DNA from 4 places in the Pseudarthrobacter sp. MOO13 genome. Region 1 is predicted to be linked to each of the others. Evidence: riboswitches for the same ligand, from Rfam matches in the RefSeq annotation. Region 1 holds a riboswitch; each other region holds the start of a gene.

Evidence for each region. Region 1 has a riboswitch for thiamine pyrophosphate ahead of thiO (glycine oxidase ThiO). Riboswitches for the same ligand answer to the same signal wherever they lie in the genome.
Region 2: another riboswitch for thiamine pyrophosphate. It lies ahead of thiD (bifunctional hydroxymethylpyrimidine kinase/phosphomethylpyrimidine kinase); the one in region 1 lies ahead of thiO (glycine oxidase ThiO).
Region 3: another riboswitch for thiamine pyrophosphate. It lies ahead of thiC (phosphomethylpyrimidine synthase ThiC); the one in region 1 lies ahead of thiO (glycine oxidase ThiO).
Region 4: another riboswitch for thiamine pyrophosphate. It lies ahead of AC4EEO_RS00400 (ECF transporter S component); the one in region 1 lies ahead of thiO (glycine oxidase ThiO).

The regions. Positions count from the first base shown of each region.
Region 1 is NZ_CM177848.1:1,227,004-1,231,490, forward strand. It holds gene AC4EEO_RS05810 (RNB domain-containing ribonuclease) at 1-479, opposite strand, end outside; gene thiE (thiamine phosphate synthase) at 509-1,201, opposite strand; TPP riboswitch at 1,229-1,347, shown strand; gene thiO (glycine oxidase ThiO) at 1,343-2,632, shown strand; gene thiS (sulfur carrier protein ThiS) at 2,629-2,865, shown strand; gene AC4EEO_RS05830 (thiazole synthase) at 2,870-3,682, shown strand; gene AC4EEO_RS05835 (hypothetical protein) at 3,745-4,047, opposite strand; gene AC4EEO_RS05840 (DUF3107 domain-containing protein) at 4,074-4,298, opposite strand; gene AC4EEO_RS05845 (TetR/AcrR family transcriptional regulator) at 4,343-4,487, opposite strand, start outside.
Region 2 is NZ_CM177848.1:1,657,608-1,662,094, forward strand. It holds gene AC4EEO_RS07755 (Rne/Rng family ribonuclease) at 1-1,539, shown strand, start outside; TPP riboswitch at 1,690-1,787, shown strand; gene thiD (bifunctional hydroxymethylpyrimidine kinase/phosphomethylpyrimidine kinase) at 1,795-3,315, shown strand; gene rplU (50S ribosomal protein L21) at 3,580-3,888, shown strand; gene rpmA (50S ribosomal protein L27) at 3,950-4,213, shown strand; gene obgE (GTPase ObgE) at 4,331-4,487, shown strand, end outside.
Region 3 is NZ_CM177848.1:1,564,549-1,569,035, reverse strand. It holds gene AC4EEO_RS07305 (VOC family protein) at 1-205, opposite strand, end outside; gene AC4EEO_RS07300 (amidohydrolase family protein) at 306-1,388, opposite strand; TPP riboswitch at 1,469-1,576, shown strand; gene thiC (phosphomethylpyrimidine synthase ThiC) at 1,572-3,422, shown strand; gene AC4EEO_RS07290 (alpha/beta hydrolase) at 3,419-4,153, opposite strand; gene ffh (signal recognition particle protein) at 4,196-4,487, opposite strand, start outside.
Region 4 is NZ_CM177848.1:97,800-102,286, forward strand. It holds gene AC4EEO_RS00375 (Na+/H+ antiporter subunit D) at 1-1,346, shown strand, start outside; gene AC4EEO_RS00380 (Na+/H+ antiporter subunit E) at 1,343-1,888, shown strand; gene AC4EEO_RS00385 (MrpF/PhaF family protein) at 1,885-2,163, shown strand; gene mnhG (monovalent cation/H(+) antiporter subunit G) at 2,153-2,566, shown strand; gene AC4EEO_RS00395 (DUF4235 domain-containing protein) at 2,567-2,830, opposite strand; TPP riboswitch at 3,050-3,190, shown strand; gene AC4EEO_RS00400 (ECF transporter S component) at 3,258-3,881, shown strand; gene AC4EEO_RS00405 (ABC transporter ATP-binding protein) at 3,881-4,487, shown strand, end outside.

The DNA.
Region 1 (4,487 bases):
ACGGACGTCACTGCTGCGTCGGCGTCGAGCGTGAATTCCCAGACGAAAGCCGGACACTCCTGGCCCGGCAGCAGGCTCCCGGCCCCTTCGCTGATGACCTCCGGGTGCAGCGGGATCCGGCCGTCGGGAGCGTAGAACGTCTGCCCGCGGCGCCTGGTTTCAGCATCCAGCGGACCACCCGGCGCAACAAATGCAGGAACATCGGCGATCGCGTACAGCACCCGGTAGCCGCCCCCGTCCGGCTCGATGAACACGGCTTGGTCCAGATCCGTGGACGAGGCGGGGTCGATGGTCACGAATGCGACGGCGGTCAGGTCATAGGACGGCAGTTTCAGGGCCGCCACGGCGGCGCGGGCGTCGTCCACTGCCGCGGCCGGGTAAGGCCCCGGCAGTTCGAGTTCGGTCCGCAACGCGCCCAGTGCCTCTTCCAAGGCGTTCCGGTGGTCGCGGACATTGGGAGCCAACCGATGATGTGACACAAAAGTCAGCGTAACTCCAAGTCCCGGGTTTACGCAGGCCCGGGGCCGGCAGCGTCCAGCGCGTCGAGCAGGGAGGCCGCAGCGGCCGCGGGATCCGACGCCTCCGTGATGGCACGCACCACCACGATCCTCCGTGCTCCTGCCTCCGCCACCTGGTGCACGTTCCCGTGGTCTATGCCCCCGATGGCAAACCACGGCACCGGGTTGGGTACTTCCGCGGCGGCCTTGGCGGCGTACTTCACCAGGTCCAGCCCGACGGCGGTCCGGCCGGGTTTGGTGGGCGTGGCCCAGACAGGCCCCACGCAGAAGTAGTCCAGGTGGGAAGGCCCGGCAGCGGCGGAGAGGGCGGCATCCACCTGCTCCGGGCTGTGGCTGGACAGCCCGATGGCCGCATTGCCGTTGACCAGCGTCCGGGCCGCAGCCAACGGGAGGTCCTTTTGGCCGATGTGGAACACCGGTGCGCCGGACAGCACCGCGATGTCGGCCCGGTCGTTAACGGCCCAAAGCCGCCCGTGGCGAACCGCGGCCTCCTTCAAGACCGCCAGCAGGTCCAGTTCTTCGGCTGCCTCGATGCTCTTGTCGCGCAACTGGATGATGTCCACGCCCCCGGCGAACGCGGCATCCACGAACCGGGCAAAGTCGCCGCGGTCCCGGCGCGCATCCGTGCAGAGGTACAGTCGGGCCGCCCCAAGGGCAGGAAAGGAGGAGGGGGACATATTCATGCCTGCCAGCCTAGTTCCTCTAAACTGGGCTGGTACTGCGGGAGCCCGCGGCAGCTGTCACAAAGCGCCGGGCTGAGAGGGCGTCGGAGCCGACCGCTTGACCTGATCCGGCTAATACCGGCGTAGGGAAGGAACCACACCATGACCAGCACCAGGAACTGCCTGCCCGGACTTGGCGATGACGCCATCCGGGCCGACGTCGCCGTCATCGGCGCCGGAGTGGTGGGACACGGAATCGCCTGGGAGATCCAGCGCTCCGGCAGGTCCGTTGCCCTCATCGATGACGCGCCCGGCGCCGGCGCCAGCTGGGCCGCTGCCGGCATGCTGGCCCCCGTCAGCGAGCTGCACTACCAGGAAGAGGACCTCCTGGAACTCATGCTCGACGCATCATCCCGCTGGCCAGGCTTCGCTGCCGGCGTCGCCGCAGCAGCCGGAGCCGGGACCGGCTACCTGATGACACCCACCCTCGCTGTCGGTGTCGACGCTGCCGACCGGCGGGCGCTGATGGACCTGCGCGCAGTGCAGCAGGCCAGCGGCCTGGAGGTGGCACCGTTGACCGTGCGTGAAGCCCGCAGCCGCGAACCCCTGCTGAGCCCGGGGATCTCCTGTGCGCTGGACACCCCGGCCGACCACCAGGTGGACCCGAGGAGGCTGATAGCGTCCGTGCGCCTGGCGCTCGCCGCAACGGTACGGGAAACCCCGACGGTGGCGGTTGCCGGTGCAACGGAAGGTTTTGCCGTCCCGGAGCGGGCGGCCGGACTGCTGTGGAAGGACGGGACGGTGGCCGGCGTCCGCCTTGGGAGCGGCAGCACAGTCCTGGCGGGGGAAACTGTCGTGGCCAACGGCCTGCACGCGGCGTCCCTTGACGGCTTGCCCCACGGCCTTGACCTGCCGCTGCGGCCGGTGCACGGGGACATCCTCCGGCTTTCCGTGCCGCAGCACCTCCGCCCGTTGGTGACAGCCACGGTGCGTGGGCTGGTCCACGGGATCCCGGTGTACATCGTGCCCCGGGAGGATGGCACGGCAGTCATCGGCGCGTCCCAACGGGAGGACGCCCTCTCCGACGCCGTGAGCGCCGGGAGCGTCTACCAGCTTCTCCGGGACGCCCAGGCGCTGGTTCCCGCCGTCGCCGAACTTGAACTCCTGGAATGCACCGCCCGGGCGCGCCCCGGAACCCCCGACAATGCACCCTTGCTGGGCCGGGTTGCGGCGTCCTTGGGATCCGGGGGCCCAGCCGACGGGCACGTGCCGGGGCTGATCATCGCGACCGGTTTCTTCCGGCACGGGGTGCTGCTCACGCCCGCCGCCGCCGCGATCTGCACGGCACTCCTGGACGGAGCCGCCGATCCCCGCTGGGCACCGTTCACCCCGGACCGTTTTTCCGGGTCGGCCGTGGCCGTCCCCAGCCCCCATCTGAAGGAGACAGCGTGAACATCACCCTCAACGGAAACCCGCACACGGTGGCCGACGGCGCCTCCATCACCACGCTCGTCAGCCAGGTCACCGGGCGGCCGCTGGCCCCCAACGGCCAGGCGACGGACGGCAGGAAACTGGGCGTCGCCGTCGCCCACAACGCCCAGGTGGTGCCGCGCAGCCAATGGTTCGGTACCGCGCTCGCCGACGGCGACGACATCGAACTCGTCACTGCAGTACAAGGAGGCTGACCCCATGACCGAAACCGGCACCATCAACACCGCAAGCCAAGCCGCAGATGACACCCTGGTGATCGACGGCGTCGCCCTCGGATCCCGGCTCATCATGGGTACCGGCGGTGCGCCCAGCCTGGACGGCCTGGGCGCTGCGCTCCTGGCCTCCGGGACGGCACTGACCACGGTGGCCATGCGGCGCTACTCAACCGCGGAAACCGGCTCTCTGTTCCAGTTGCTGGTGGACCACGGGATCAAAGTCCTGCCCAACACCGCTGGCTGCTTCACGGCCCGGGACGCTGTCCTCACCGCGGAACTGGCCCGGGAGGCCCTCGAAACCGACTGGGTGAAGCTGGAAGTCATCGCCGACGAGCAGACCCTGCTGCCGGACGCCGTGGAACTCGTTGACGCCACCGAGCAGCTGGTCAACCGCGGCTTCAAGGTCTTTGCCTACACCAACGACGATCCCGTGCTGGCGCTGCGGCTGGAAAATCTTGGTGCCACCGCCGTGATGCCGCTCGGCGCACCGATCGGCACCGGCCTGGGCATCCTGAACCCGCACAACATCGAACTCATCGTCTCCCGGGCCTCGGTTCCCGTGGTCCTGGACGCGGGCATCGGTACGGCCTCCGACGCCGCCCTGGCCATGGAACTGGGCTGCGACGCCGTCCTGCTGGCCACAGCCGTGACGCGGGCGCAGAACCCGGCGCTGATGGGGGAAGCGTTCAAGCACGCCGTGGTTTCCGGAAGGTTGGCGAGGGCAGCCGGACGCATCCCGCGCCGGGAACACGCCCTGGCCTCATCGGCGATGGAGGGCCGGGCCGAGTTCCTCTAGCCCATAAAAAGCCTGTGGCCACCACCCGTCCGGGTGGTGGCCACAGCTTTACTCAGTCCGGTTCAGCCCCGCAGGACCGCGTTCAGCCGTTCCGTGTCATGGCGTGTCCGGGTGCGGCCCAGGTAGGCGACGGCGGCAATGGCCGCGGCGGTGCCGAGGACGATGGGCAGGACCCAGGGGAGCCACGTCAAACCCGGAAGGTAGCCGAAACCTGCCGTCATGAGGATGATCCACGCCATCGCCGCGACGCCCACGGCGATCCCGGCGGGCACGCCCGCGCCGTATCGGGAATGGCGTTTGTCATTGGCCCAGACGATAAACCCGGCGGCGAGCGTGGCAAGCACCACGATGGTCAGCGACAGCATGGATCTCCTTGGAACGTGCGGTCAGCCTAGAACTGGCCGAAACCTACGCGGCGGACCTCTTCAGCGCCAATTTCCACATAGGCAAGTGCGTTGCCGGGCACAATGATCAGGCGTCCCTTGTCATCCTTCAGGCGCAACTGGGTGCCGTCATTGATGGCTTCACCAACAGTCTTGGCCACCGTCTCAGCATCCTGGTCTGATTCGAGCACGATTTCGCGGCCAACGTTTTGAACGCCGATCTTAATTTCCAAGGGGGCCTCCCAGCCTGGTTCGTCGATGATGTCTTATTTGTAGTCTAGGACTCTTTGGGGAAGCGAGAGATTCCGCGCCAAGCTAAACGGTAGATGAGGTCGCTGGCCACGTTGAGGTCCAGGTTGCCGTCCGTTTCCAGCCAATACCGGGCGCTGACCTGCGCCATCCCGGCAAGGCCCCGGCCCAGG
Region 2 (4,487 bases), 430 kb from region 1:
GACGTCTTCAACGAGGACTTCTCCAAGCTGATCGTCTCCGGCGAGGAAGCCTGGGACACCATCGAGGCCTACGTCACCTACGTCGCCCCGGACCTGGTGGGCCGCCTCGAGAAGTGGACCAAGGACCAGGACATCTTCTCCGCCTGGCGGATCGATGAGCAGATCCACAAGGCACTCGAGCGCAAGGTGTTCCTGCCCTCCGGCGGATCCCTGGTCATCGACCGGACCGAAGCCATGACCGTGGTGGACGTCAACACCGGCAAGTTCACCGGCAGCGGCGGCAACCTCGAGGAAACCGTCACCAAGAACAACCTCGAAGCTGCCGAGGAAGTGGTGCGCCAGCTGAGGCTGCGCGATATTGGCGGCATCATCGTGATCGACTTCATCGACATGGTGCTCGAATCCAACCGGGACCTGGTCCTGCGCCGCCTCGTCGAGTGCCTGGGCCGCGACCGGACCAAGCACCAGGTTGCCGAGGTCACGTCCCTGGGCCTGGTCCAGATGACCCGCAAGCGCATGGGCACGGGCCTGCTGGAAGTCTTCGGCGAGCAATGCGAGGCGTGTGCCGGACGCGGCGTCGTGACCCATGACGATCCTGTGGAGCACCGCCGCGCCAACATCGTGGCGGCCGAACACCACGTCCAGCGCGCCGACAACCGTCCCGAAGCCCGCGGGGAGGCCCACCGCCCCGACGGACAGCGGACCGATGCCGGCCAGCCCGGTGCACGCCCCGAGCGGAAGCGCCGCCGTGGACGCGGCGGCCAGCAGGCCGAGGCAGTACCGGCGCCGGCAGTGCACGTGCACACTGTGCAGCCGGATCCCGGTGACGCCGAGCGGCACGCCAAGGCTGAAGCCACCCGGCTTGCGTTGGCCAACATCGCCGCGGCGGCCCACGCGGCGCACCTCCACGACGACGAGCTGGCAGCTGCCCGGCACGCGCCGGCGGAGCAGGCTACGGCCCCGCAAGCACCGGTCCAGCCTGCACCGGCAGCTGACGGGGAAAGGCACGACGCCGATACGCACGGGCGTCCCGCGGCGGTCCTGACGTTCGGCGGCGAGAAAGTCCCGCTTCCGTTCGTGGAGCACGCGGAGGAGCAGCAGCCCAAGCCCGCCCTGACGCTGGACCGGCTCGCGGAAGCATTCGCGCACCTCGGCCAGCCGGTTTCCGCCGTCGAGGACGCTCCGAAAAATCCTGCAGCGGCTGAACCGGCACCGGAACAGGCCGCACAGGAGCCCCGGCCGCAGGGCGGCGAAGCCCCTTCGCGGGCCGCGGAAGCACCGGCTGAAAAGGACTACTCCGACCACACGCTGGAGCAGACAAGGCAGCGCAGGCCGCGCCGCCACCGGGCCGCCAGCCGAGCCCAGGGCGCCGCGAACGAAACCGCCGTCCAGCACCATGAGAACGTCCAAGCCGCAACTACCGGGCACTCGCACGCAGCCAAGGCCCCCGAGCCCGCGAACCAGCAGCCCGCTGATAGCGGCAAGCGTTCCGAGGAACCCATCATCCTCGGCGTGGGCGTCCCGGCTTCGGAGCTCTAAATTCCGGCAGACCACGGCGTCGCTAGGTGAAGTCCCCGTCTCGTGGACCATTCCCCCCGAAAGTACAGGGGGAACAGTCCACGGGGCGGGGACTTCCTGCATCCGGCCGCTGTCACCTTTAGCCCGGTACCGCGCCACCGGCTAGGCTGGGAAACCGACACGGGGTGCCGCGCAGAAGGCCGGCTGAGATCCACACCCGTTGAACCTGTCCGGCTAGTACCGGCGAAGGGATGTCTGTTGTCTTCGACCCTCTCCATGCCCCTGCCAAGTGCCTCCACTGACTCCTCCGGGACCCCTGCGGGGCGCGATATCCCACGCGTCCTCTCCATTGCGGGCTCTGATCCTTCCGGCGGAGCAGGAGTCCAAGCGGACCTGAAGAGCATTGCAGCGCACGGCGGATATGGCATGGCCGCCATCACGGCACTGACGGCGCAAAATACCCGTGGCGTTGTGGCCGTCCACGTCCCGCCTGCTGCGTTCCTGGCGCAGCAGCTCGATGCCGTCAGCGACGACATCACCATCGACGCCGTCAAGATCGGCATGCTCGGCGACGAAGCGGTGATCCGCACGGTCCAGCAATGGCTCGACAAGGTGCGTCCCGCCGTCGTAGTCCTGGACCCGGTGATGGTGGCCACCAGCGGCGACCGCCTGCTGAAGGAAACCGCCGAAGCCGCCCTCCGCGACCTGCTTCCGCTTGCCCACCTCATCACCCCCAACCTGCCCGAACTGGCCATGCTGGTGGGCGAAGAGCCAGCGGGGGACTGGGAAGGTGCGCTGGACCAGGGCAGGCGCCTGGCGGATGCCACCGGCGCCACCGTCCTGGTAAAAGGCGGACACCTGTCAGGCGAAGGCTGCCCGGACGCCCTGGTGAACACCGCCGGTGTGCTGGCCCGGGACGTGGTGGAAGTGCCCGGCCCCCGCGTCAACACCCGCAACAGCCACGGGACGGGTTGTTCGCTGTCCTCTGCCATGGCCACGGTCCAGGCCCGGTTGGGCGACTGGGAAGGGTCGCTGCGGACGGTCAAGCCCTGGCTGGCCGGAGCGCTTGAGGATTCCGGCAGGCTGGAGGTCGGCCACGGGAACGGGCCCGTGCACCACTTCCACCATGTGCGGCCCCACCTGCCGGAAGGCGGCTTCGCGGCCAGGCTCTGGGCCGAAGCCCGGCAGGACCTGGCGGATATTTACGCCCTGGACTTCATCCAAGGCCTGGTCTCCGGCGAACTGGCGGAAAAGGACTTTGCCTACTATCTGGCCCAGGACGCCCAATACCTGAACGGCTACTCCCGGGTCCTGGCCCGCGCCAGTTCCCTGGCCCCCTCCGAAGAGGAGCAGCTGTTCTGGGCAGGCTCGGCCCGGCAGTGCCTGGAGGTTGAATCGGAACTGCACCGCTCATGGCTCAGCACCCGGCCCGGGCAGACAGGCCTGGGACCCGTCACCAAGTCCTACGTTGACCACCTCACAGCCGTCTCGGCGTCGGGCAGCTATGCCGTCCTTGCCGCCGCCGTCCTGCCCTGCTTCTGGCTCTACGCCGAGGTTGGCAGGACACTGCACGCCCGGTTCCTCGCGGCGGGCGAACCGGACGGGCACGCGTACGCCGCGTGGCTCCGCACCTATGCCGACGAGGGCTTCGCCGAGGCCACCCGGCAGGCCATCGCCATGGTGGATGCGGCCGGACGGAAGGCCTCCGACCATGAACAGGCCGCCATGGTCACGGCGTTCAAGCAGTCCTGCCGGCTCGAAGTGGAATTCTTCGACGCGCCGCGCATTCACTCCTGACGTCCAACGGCGGCGCCCCGGCTACAATGGATACGCACGGTTGCGGCGCTGCATGCCATGCTGTGGTTACTATCACAGCCGGCCCTCCGGAACCAGCCTCATTTGCGGCTGGAGACGGATTTAGCGTATTCTGGATCTTCGGTGCTTACGCCAACACTTGGGTTATGACCCCACGGCGTTGAGGCACAGCGAGAAACCAGGCTTTTATTGAGTCGGTTCCGCACGCAAATTTTGTTATAAACGTCGAGAGAAGTGAGTTCCCAAGTGGTGTACGCGATTGTCCGCGCAGGCGGCCGCCAAGAGAAGGTTTCCGTTGGAGACTTCGTTACCCTGAACCGCGTCGCCGGTGGAGCCGGCAGCACCATTGAGCTGCCCGCACTGCTCCTGGTTGACGGTGACAAGGTCACCTCCGCAGCCAAGGACCTGGCCAAGGTAACTGTTACGGCTGAAATCCTCCAGGACCTGCGTGGTCCTAAGATTGTCATCCAGAAGTTCAAGAACAAGACCGGCTACAAGAAGCGCCAGGGTCACCGCCAGGAACTGACCAAGGTCAAGATCACCGGCATCAAGTAACCACCGGTTACTGTTCAGGCATTTCAACAGATTCCCCAGAATTTAGAGGCAGGCATTCCAGATGGCACATAAAAAGGGCGCGAGCTCCACTCGCAACGGTCGCGATTCCAACGCACAGTACCTCGGCGTCAAGCGCTTCGGCGGCCAGGTCGTTTCCGCAGGCGAGATCATCGTCCGCCAGCGTGGCACCCACTTCCACCCGGGCGCCGGCGTAGGCCGTGGCGGTGACGACACCCTGTTCGCACTGACCCCGGGCGCCGTTGAATTCGGCACCCGCCGCGGACGTCGCGTGGTCAACATCGTTGCTGCTGCAGCCGCAGAGTAACAACCAGTATTGAAGCGGTGGAGCGGGCCTGAGGGCCCGCTCCACTGTTCTTTTAACCGCATTACAATCGTTGTGGCGTCCCCGGGCGCCGCTTGAACAGCATCTGAGGAGATCCACGTGGCCAGCTTTGTAGACCGGGTAGTACTGCATGTATCCGGCGGTACCGGCGGCCATGGATGCGTTTCCGTCCACCGTGAGAAGTTCAAGCCCCTTGGCGGGCCCGACGGCGGTAACGGCGGCAACGGCGGCGACGTGATCCTCCGGGTGGACCACC
Region 3 (4,487 bases), 340 kb from region 1:
TCAGCCCGGGGGCCGGAGCCAGGTGCACCAGGGGGCGGCCAAGGCGGCCCAGGTACAGTCCGCCGTCCTGCTCGGCCACCACCTCCAGGCCCAGTGCGCGCTGGTAGTAGTCGGTCATGACCTTCATGTCCCCCACCTTGAGCATCACCGTGCCCATGGCGAGGTCGGCAGGAAGCAGGTCCTGGCTGTTGGCTGATGCGGTCATTGGAGGCTCCTTGGATTGGCGGCCGTCCCGATGGCGGCCTGTCACTTCTTAAAATTACTTGAAGCTTCAATTTATTCCAAGTCCCGGGGGCCACGTTGGGTCAACGGATAATGCGGCCGCCCAGCACGACGTGTTCCAGCCTGCCGATGGTCTCCGGGACCGCCCGTGGGTCCTCACGACAGACGATCACATCGGCGCGTGCGCCTTCTTCCAGGCCGTCCGCTCCGAGCCAGCGGCGGGCTGCCCAGCACGCTGCATCCAGCGCTGCAGTCATCGGCAGGCCCGCACCGTGCAGGGCGAGGATTTCGTCCGCGATGCGGCCGTGGCCGATGACGCTGCCGGCGTCTGTTCCGGCGAAGATGCGCACCCCCGCTGCGTGGGCCTCGGCCACGCGCTCCAGCCTCCGCTCCCAGAGGGACCGCATGTGGGCTGCGTACCGTGGAAACTTCGGCTCCGCTTGGGCGGCAATGTCCGGGAAGGTGGCGATGTTGATGAGGGTGGGCACGATCGGCACGCCCTGCCCGGCGAACCGGGGCAGGTGCCGTGGCAGCAGCCCGGTGGCGTGCTCGATGCAGTCGATGCCGGCGTCGAGCATCTGGTCCAGGGTGTCTTCGGCGAAGCAGTGGGCCGTTACCCGGGCACCTTCGTCGTGTGCAGCCTGGACCGCGTCGCGGACGACGGCGGCAGGAAAGGACGGCGCCAGGTCACCGGCGCCCCGGTCGATCCAGTCCCCCACCAGTTTGACCCAGCCGTCCCCGTCCCGGGCCTGCTTGCGCACGGCCTCAACGAGGTCCTCGGGTTCGACCTCGTGGGCGAAACCGCGCAGGTAGCGCCGCGTCCGGGCAATGTGCCGGCCTGCGCGGATCAGCACCGGGAAGTCCTTGCCGCCCTGCATCCAGCGCGTATCGGCGGGCGAACCCGCATCACGGACCAGGAGGGTTCCGGCGTTGAGGTCCGCAAGCGCCTGTTCCTGCGCTACGGCGGCCTCCACCGGACCGGCCGGCCCCAGCCCGATATGGCAATGGGCGTCCACGAAGCCCGGCAGTACCCAGCCGTCGAATACCCGGTCGGGTGGCTGTGCGGGCGGGCGGAACGTGAGCTTGCCGCCCACGGACCAGAGTCCCTGCCGCAGGCTGTCCGGTGCAGCCAGGACGGGTCCGCGAAAGTGAATGATTCCTGCCATCCGGGCATCCTTTCGTTGCCCGGTCAGGCTAGCATCATCGATTGTTACAACGGGCTTCCGGAGGGCTGTGGTAGCTTCGTTGCTGACCACACGGGTGCCCCTGCAGGGGCTGAGATCGGGCTGCCGCAGCCTGCGACCGTTGAACCTGTCCGGGTAATGCCGGCGAAGGAAGTGAGTATTCCCTTGAGTACACAAAACACCCAGTTGAACCCTGCCCTGGTGCCGTCCGGTTCCGATGCGGCCAACGGACCCGGCACCGGATCCAGTGGCGAATCCCACGTCCAGGTGACGCAGTCGCTGAAGTCGCATTCACTGGCTTACATCGACGACGCCGGTTCCGGCATCCGGGTCCCGGTCACCGAGATCGCGCTGGAGCCATCACCCAACGGGCAGCCGAACGCACCTTTCCGGACCTACCGGACGGCCGGACCGGGAAGCGACCCCGTCCGCGGCCTGGAGCCCTTCCGTGCCGAATGGATCGTGGCGCGCGGGGACACCGAGGCCTACACCGGCAGGGAACGCAACCTGCTCGACGACGGCCGCTCGGCCGTGCGCCGGGGCGCTGCCTCCGCGGAGTGGAAGGGTGCCCGGCCGGTGCCCCGCCGCGCCGTCGACGGCCATACGGTGACCCAGATGCACTACGCCCGGCAGGGCACCATCACGCAGGAAATGCGTTTCGTGGCGCTGCGGGAAAACTGCGACGTGGAACTGGTCAGGAGCGAGGTAGCCGCCGGTCGGGCCATCATCCCGAACAACATCAACCACCCTGAGTCCGAGCCCATGATCATCGGCAAGGCGTTCCTGGTGAAAATCAACGCCAACATCGGTAATTCTGCCGTGACGAGCTCCATCGCCGAAGAGGTGGACAACCTGCAGTGGGCCACCCAATGGGGTGCCGACACGGTGATGGACCTGTCCACGGGGGACGACATCCACACCACCAGGGAATGGATCATCCGCAACTCCCCTGTCCCGATCGGAACGGTTCCGATCTACCAGGCACTGGAAAAGGTCAACGGCGAAGCCAACGCGCTGACCTGGGAAATCTTCCGGGACACCGTCATTGAGCAGTGCGAGCAAGGTGTGGACTACATGACCATCCACGCCGGTGTCCTGCTGCGGTACGTCCCGCTCACGGCCAACCGGGTGACGGGCATCGTCTCGCGCGGTGGTTCCATCATGGCCGGCTGGTGCCTGGCCCACCACCAGGAGAACTTCCTGTACACGCATTTTGACGAACTTTGCGAAATCTTCGCGAAGTACGACGTCGCGTTCTCCCTGGGGGACGGGTTGCGGCCCGGCTCCACGGCGGACGCCAACGACGCGGCGCAGTTCGCTGAACTGGATACGCTGGCCGAGCTGACGCAGCGCGCGTGGGAGTACGACGTCCAGGTGATGGTCGAAGGCCCCGGGCACGTACCGTTCCACCTGGTCCGGGAAAACGTGGAGCGGCAGCAGGAGCTGTGCAAGGGTGCGCCGTTCTACACGCTCGGTCCGCTGGTGACCGATGTCGCGCCCGGCTACGACCACATCACCTCGGCAATCGGGGCCACCGAAATCGCACGGTACGGCACCGCCATGCTCTGCTACGTCACGCCCAAGGAACACCTGGGCCTGCCCAACAAAGACGACGTGAAGACCGGCGTCATCACGTACAAGATTGCGGCCCATGCAGCGGACCTGGCCAAGGGACACCCGGGGGCGCGCGAGCGGGACGATGCTTTGTCCAAGGCCCGGTTCGAATTCCGCTGGCGCGACCAGTTCGCGCTGTCGCTGGACCCGGAGACGGCGGAATCGTTCCACGATGAGACGTTGCCGGCCGAACCCGCCAAGACGGCGCACTTCTGCTCCATGTGCGGACCCAAGTTCTGCTCGATGCGGATCAGCCAGGACATCCGGAATGAATACGGCTCGGCTGAGGCGCAGGCGGCGCTCACTGAGGCGGCGTCGGGGATGCGGGCGAAGAGCCAGGAGTTCCTGGCCGCCGGCGGCAAGGTCTACCTTCCGGAGTTGCAGGTGCCCGCCGGCAGCTAGGAGGCCCGGGCCGGCTCGCTGCGGCTGACCTCGCCGATGAACTGCCTGATGGTCCGGTCGCCTTCCACCGAATCATGGGGCCGGTGCCCGCCCGCGGCAACGCGGTGCAGGGCACCGGTCTCCCGCAGGTAACCGGCAATCTCCTCGTACAGCGGCTCCCAGCCCCCGGTCAGGACCAAGGTGGGGACCCCGGGAACAATATGCAGGGGCGCTTCCCACGACGGGACCTGGAGCCGCAGCCGGCGCGCGGACCGTTTCTCCTCCGCGGTGGCAGGCTGCTGCAGGTCCGTGGCATAGACCCGCCGGACGAACTCCCGTTGGAAGTCCTCATCACTGAGCTGGTGGCGGACCTCGAGAAGCGGCTTCATCAGGCTGATGTGTGCCGCCGTGGCCGGCAGCTCCGCGGTCAGGGAGAGGCACGCCGGTTCCACCAGGGTCAGGGAGTAGACGAGGTCAGGGCGTTCGACGGCCGCCATCATGGCAGGAATGGCTCCCTGGGAGTGCGCCACCACGTGTCCGCCGGCGGCGCCGCGGCCATCATCGGCCAGGGACCGCAGCACGATGGCAGTGTCCTCGGCAAATGATGATTCCACCGGCTCCGCGACGGCGTCATAGCCCTGGCGGCGAAGGAACAGGGCGTCGAAAGACAGCGCCATGCCGTGCTGGCGGGGCCACGCGGCGGCGCCGAAAGCACCGGCGCCGTGCACGAAAACTACCCGCTGCTTGAACATGACCCAACCCTATTCCACGGCACCGACATCCGTGGGGAACTGCTACTTGCCCAGGAACTTGTCGAAGCCCTTGGGGAGGTTCAACTGCGACGGATCGAAGTCGCCGCCCTGCTGGCCGAACGCGGCACCGGTGGGCAGCGCCTTGCCCGCATTGGCGCGCCGGGCCTCGGCCTCCTTGCGTTCCTGCGCAGCCTTGGCCGGATTGCCGGACTTCGCCTTCTTCTTCGGCGCGTTCTTGGCGTTCTTCCGCGCACCCCCACCGGCACCGGGCATACCCGGCAACCCGGGCATTCCCGGCATGCCGCCCTGGGCCATCTTCTTCATCATCTTCTGG
Region 4 (4,487 bases), 1.1 Mb from region 1:
TCTCCTCGGCAGTGAGCCTCGCCGTGCTGGTGTACGCCACCGGGCAAGGCATGGCCGACGGCGACGAAGACGCACCGGTCTCGATCTTCCACCCCACCTACCTGATCCTGGTGGCAGGGGTGTCCAACGCGTTCCTCTCCGGCGACCTCTTCAACCTCTACGTAGGCTTCGAGATCCTGCTGACCGCAAGCTACGTGCTGATGACCCTGGGCGGCACCGGGCCCCGGATCCGCGCCGGCGTCACCTACGTGGTGGTGTCGGTGGTGTCCTCCGTGCTGTTCCTGATCGCCATCGCCATGGTGTACGGCGCAACCGGGACAGTGAACATGGCTGACCTCGCCCTCAAGCTGGGCGACCTGGACCAAGGCACCAGGACCCTGCTGCACGTCATGCTGCTGGTGGCGTTCGGCATCAAGGCCGCCGTCTTCCCGCTGTCCTTCTGGCTCCCCGACTCCTACCCCACGGCGCCGGCACCCGTCACCGCCGTGTTCGCCGGCCTGTTGACCAAGGTGGGCGTGTACGCCATGGTCAGGACCGAGACGCTGTTGTTCCCCGGCGACACCCTGAACACGCCACTGATGGTGGTGGCGCTGCTGACCATGGTGGTGGGCATCCTTGGTGCGCTGGCGCAAAGCGACATCAAACGTCTGCTCTCGTTCACCCTGGTCAGCCACATCGGGTACATGGTGTTCGGGCTGGCCATGTCCTCCGTGGCCGGGCTGGCGGCTGCGGTCTTCTACGTGGCCCACCACATCACCATCCAGACCAGCCTGTTCCTGGTGACCGGCCTGATCGAACGCCGCGGCGGCAGCTCCTCCGTTGACCGGCTGGGCGGCCTGGCCAAGCTCTCGCCCCTGCTGGCAATGCTGTTCTTCATCCCCGGCATGAACCTGGCCGGCATCCCCCCGTTCTCCGGGTTCCTCGGCAAGGTGGGCCTGCTGCAGGCCGGCATTGAGCTGGGGACCCCGCTGGCCTACGCACTGGTGATCGGCGGGGTGCTGACCAGCCTGCTGACGCTGCTGGCCATCGCCCGCGTATGGAACCGGGCGTTCTGGCGGAAGCCGGAGGACGCCGAACATCCGGACCCCGTGCTGCTGGCCGGCCCCTCGGGGCGCGCCGCCGGTCCGGGCGCCAAACTCAACACGGTCACGCTCCTGCCGCGCACCATGGTGGGATCAACCCTTGGCCTGGTGGTGCTCGGCGTCGCGCTCACCGTGTTCGCCGGGCCGCTGTTCGGGCTCTCCGACCAGGCTGCGCGGGACATGCTGGACCGGGCCCCCTACATCCAGTCGGTCCTCGGCAGCAATACCGCCGTTCCGGCCACCGTGACGGGAGGAGGACGATGAGCCGCAAACGGATTTCGCTGCGGCAGGAGCTTCCCCTCCTGGTGTGGCTGGTGATCGTGTGGGGCGCCCTGTGGCAGGACTTCAGCCCCGGGAACCTGCTCTTCGGTGCCCTGCTGGCGGTAGGCGTTGCCAGGCTGTTCTACCTTCCGCCGGTGGAACTCAGCGGCCGGTTCAACATCCTGTACGCCGTGCCCTTCGCCTTTGCCTTCCTGGCGAAAGTGGTGGTTGCCAGCGGCCAGGTCCTGTACCTGGCCACCGTCCGCGGACCCAAGGTGACCAACGCCGTCGTCGCGGTGAAGCTCCGGAGCCACCAGGACCTGATCGTCACCGCCACCGGGCACGTGATCTCCCTGATTCCCGGCTCCCTGGTGGTGGAGGTGGACCGCCCGGCCTCCACCCTGTACCTGCATGCACTCAACATCACCTCCAAGCAGGACATCGAGGGCCTGCGGAACGAGGTCCGGTCCATCGAAGCGGGCCTGATCCGCATCATGGGGTCCGCCGAAGAACTCGAAGCCGTCCGAATGGAGGCGTCCGCATGATGCCTGTTGTCCTGGCGGTCACGGCCGTCATCTTCTCCCTCGCCGCGGGCGGGGCCATCATCAGGATTGCCCGCGGCCCTTCGCTGCTGGACCGGGTGCTTGCGGCCGATGTCCTGCTCGCCATCCTGGGCGGGGCCCTGTGCGTGGACATGGCCGTGAACCGGCACCTGAACAACCTGATGCTGGTGGTGGCCATCTCCATCATTGGGTTCATCGGGTCGGTCACGGTGGCCCGGTTCGTCGCCGACCGGAGGGTGAACCCCCATGAATCCTGACTTTTCCGGCGCGGACGCGTGGATCGACCTTGCCTCCGCGGTGTTCATGGTGGCGGGTGCGCTCCTGTCCCTGGGCGCCGCCATCGGGCTGCTCCGCTTCCCGGACCTGATGAGCCGCATGCACGCCGCCACCAAGCCGCAGGTCCTGGGCCTGTTCCTGCTGCTGGCAGCCATTGGGCTGCAGATGCGCAACTGGTGGGTTTGGCCGGTCCTGGTGGTGGCCTGGATCTTCCAGCTGCTCACGGTGCCGGTGTCCGCGCACATGGTGGGCCGGGCCGGCTATCGCACCAAGCACCTGCACCGGGAGCTGCTCGCCGCCGATGAGCTTGAGGCCGTAGTGCAAAAAGCCGCCGCCGAGGCTGCCCTGACGGACAACCGCGACGACGGCGAAAACCGCCAGTAGCTAGACGATGTCCTGCGTCTTGGCGAAGCGGGTGATGGCGCGCTGGGTGCCCCGGTTGGCCAGGACCTGGATGATGGCGCTGACGGACGCGGAGATCAGTGCGAAAGTCAAGGCCGACCGCAGGCTGGTGGGCACGTCCTCGCCCTTGCCGCTGGGCGGCTTCTGCCCGGTGGTCTTCTCCCAGATGGTGTTGACGAGCTTGGTGCCGACCAGGCCTGCGCCCAGGCTCACCGCGGTACCGAGCAGCTTGATGAAGAGGTTCATTCCTAGTACTCCTTGCGGGCGGAAAACGGACTGCCTCCAGCCTAGCCGTACACCCGGACCGGTCCGGGCAAGGGCATGGCCGGCATCCTCTCGGGCCCGCTGACGGCGGTCCGCGGTCACATCCGGTTCAACAGCCGGCATGGCCGCCGCCCAGCCCCCGCCAGGTGTAAACTTGACCACGCCCAAACCGGGCAGTATCTACACGCGAACATCAACATTCAAAAACGACAGGGGAGCGCCGCCGTCGGACAACCTGGCCATGCCGGGAACCGCAGGTGGGCGCTGAGAGTGCGGGACAGCCGCAGACCCTCGAACCTGATCCGGTTAGTACCGGCGCAAGGGAGTCGAGTTCTCAAAGTGTCCGGCCGGACCGGCAACGGTCCGCCAGCCGGAGCCACTTTCCCCTCCTGTTACCCAGGAGGATCACATGAGTACTGCTGCAATCAAGAAGACCACCAGTAAGTCCTGGCGCGTCGTCGACATCGTGGTGGCGGCCTTGGTGGCCATCGCCGGCGGGGTCATTTTCTGGGCCTGGGACCAGGGCGCCGCCGCCCTGTCGGCCCCCATGAACGCCGCCTACCCGCCCTTGACCGGGATCCTGGCCGGCGGCTGGATGATTCCCGGCGTGCTGGGAATGCTCATCATCCGCAAACCCGGAGCCGCCCTGTTCTGCGAAACTGTGGCCGCAACGGGCGAGCTCCTGATGGGTTCCCAATACGGCGCCTCCGTCCTTTTCTCCGGTTTCATCCAGGGGTTGGGCGCGGAAATCATCTTCGCGGTCTTCGTCTACCGCAAGTTCAACCTGCCCGTCTCCCTCGTGGCGGGGGCGGCCGCGGGCTTCTTCTGCGGCCTGAATGACTCATTCGCACCGTGGGGCTGGAACATTGCCTACTCCGGGGCGGACAAGCTCGCCTACATCGTCCTGACCACGGTGTCCGGCGCCGTGCTGGCGGGCGCGTTGTCCTGGCTCGCCACCCGCGGCCTGGCCCGCACCGGGGTGCTGAGTTCCTTCGCGTCCCGCAAGGCTGCAACGGAGCCAGTTTTCTCCTGATGGCACCTTCCCAGGACGCCGCAGGAGGCGTGCGCCCTGCCGCCGTCACGGCCCGCGGCTGGGGCTGGCGGCATGCCGGTAGGGCCAAACCTGCCGTCCACGCCCTCGACCTGGATATCCGCCCCGGCGAGCGGGTACTCCTGCTCGGTCCCTCGGGTGCCGGGAAGTCGACGCTCCTGCATGCCCTCGCCGGGGTCCTGGGCGACATCAACGACGACGGCGAGGCCGGCGATGCGGACGAGTCCGGTTCGTTGCTGGTTGACGGCGCCCCTCCCCGCGAGCGTCGCGGCCGCTCCGGCCTGATGCAGCAGGACCCGGAGACGCAGGTGGTCCTCTCCCGGGTGGGGGACGACGTCGCCTTCGGCGCCGAGAACCTTGCCGTGCCCCGCGACGCCATCTGGGCGCGCGTGCACGAGGCGCTTGCCGACGTCGGACTGTCCCACCTCCCGCTGGACCACCCGACGTCGGCCCTCTCCGGCGGTCAGAAACAGCGCCTGGCGCTGGCGGGCATCCTTGCGATGCGTCCCGGGCTGATCCTGCTGGACGAGCCCACCGCCAACCTCGACCCGGACGGAGTGCTGGAGGTCCGGGACGCCGTGGCACGCT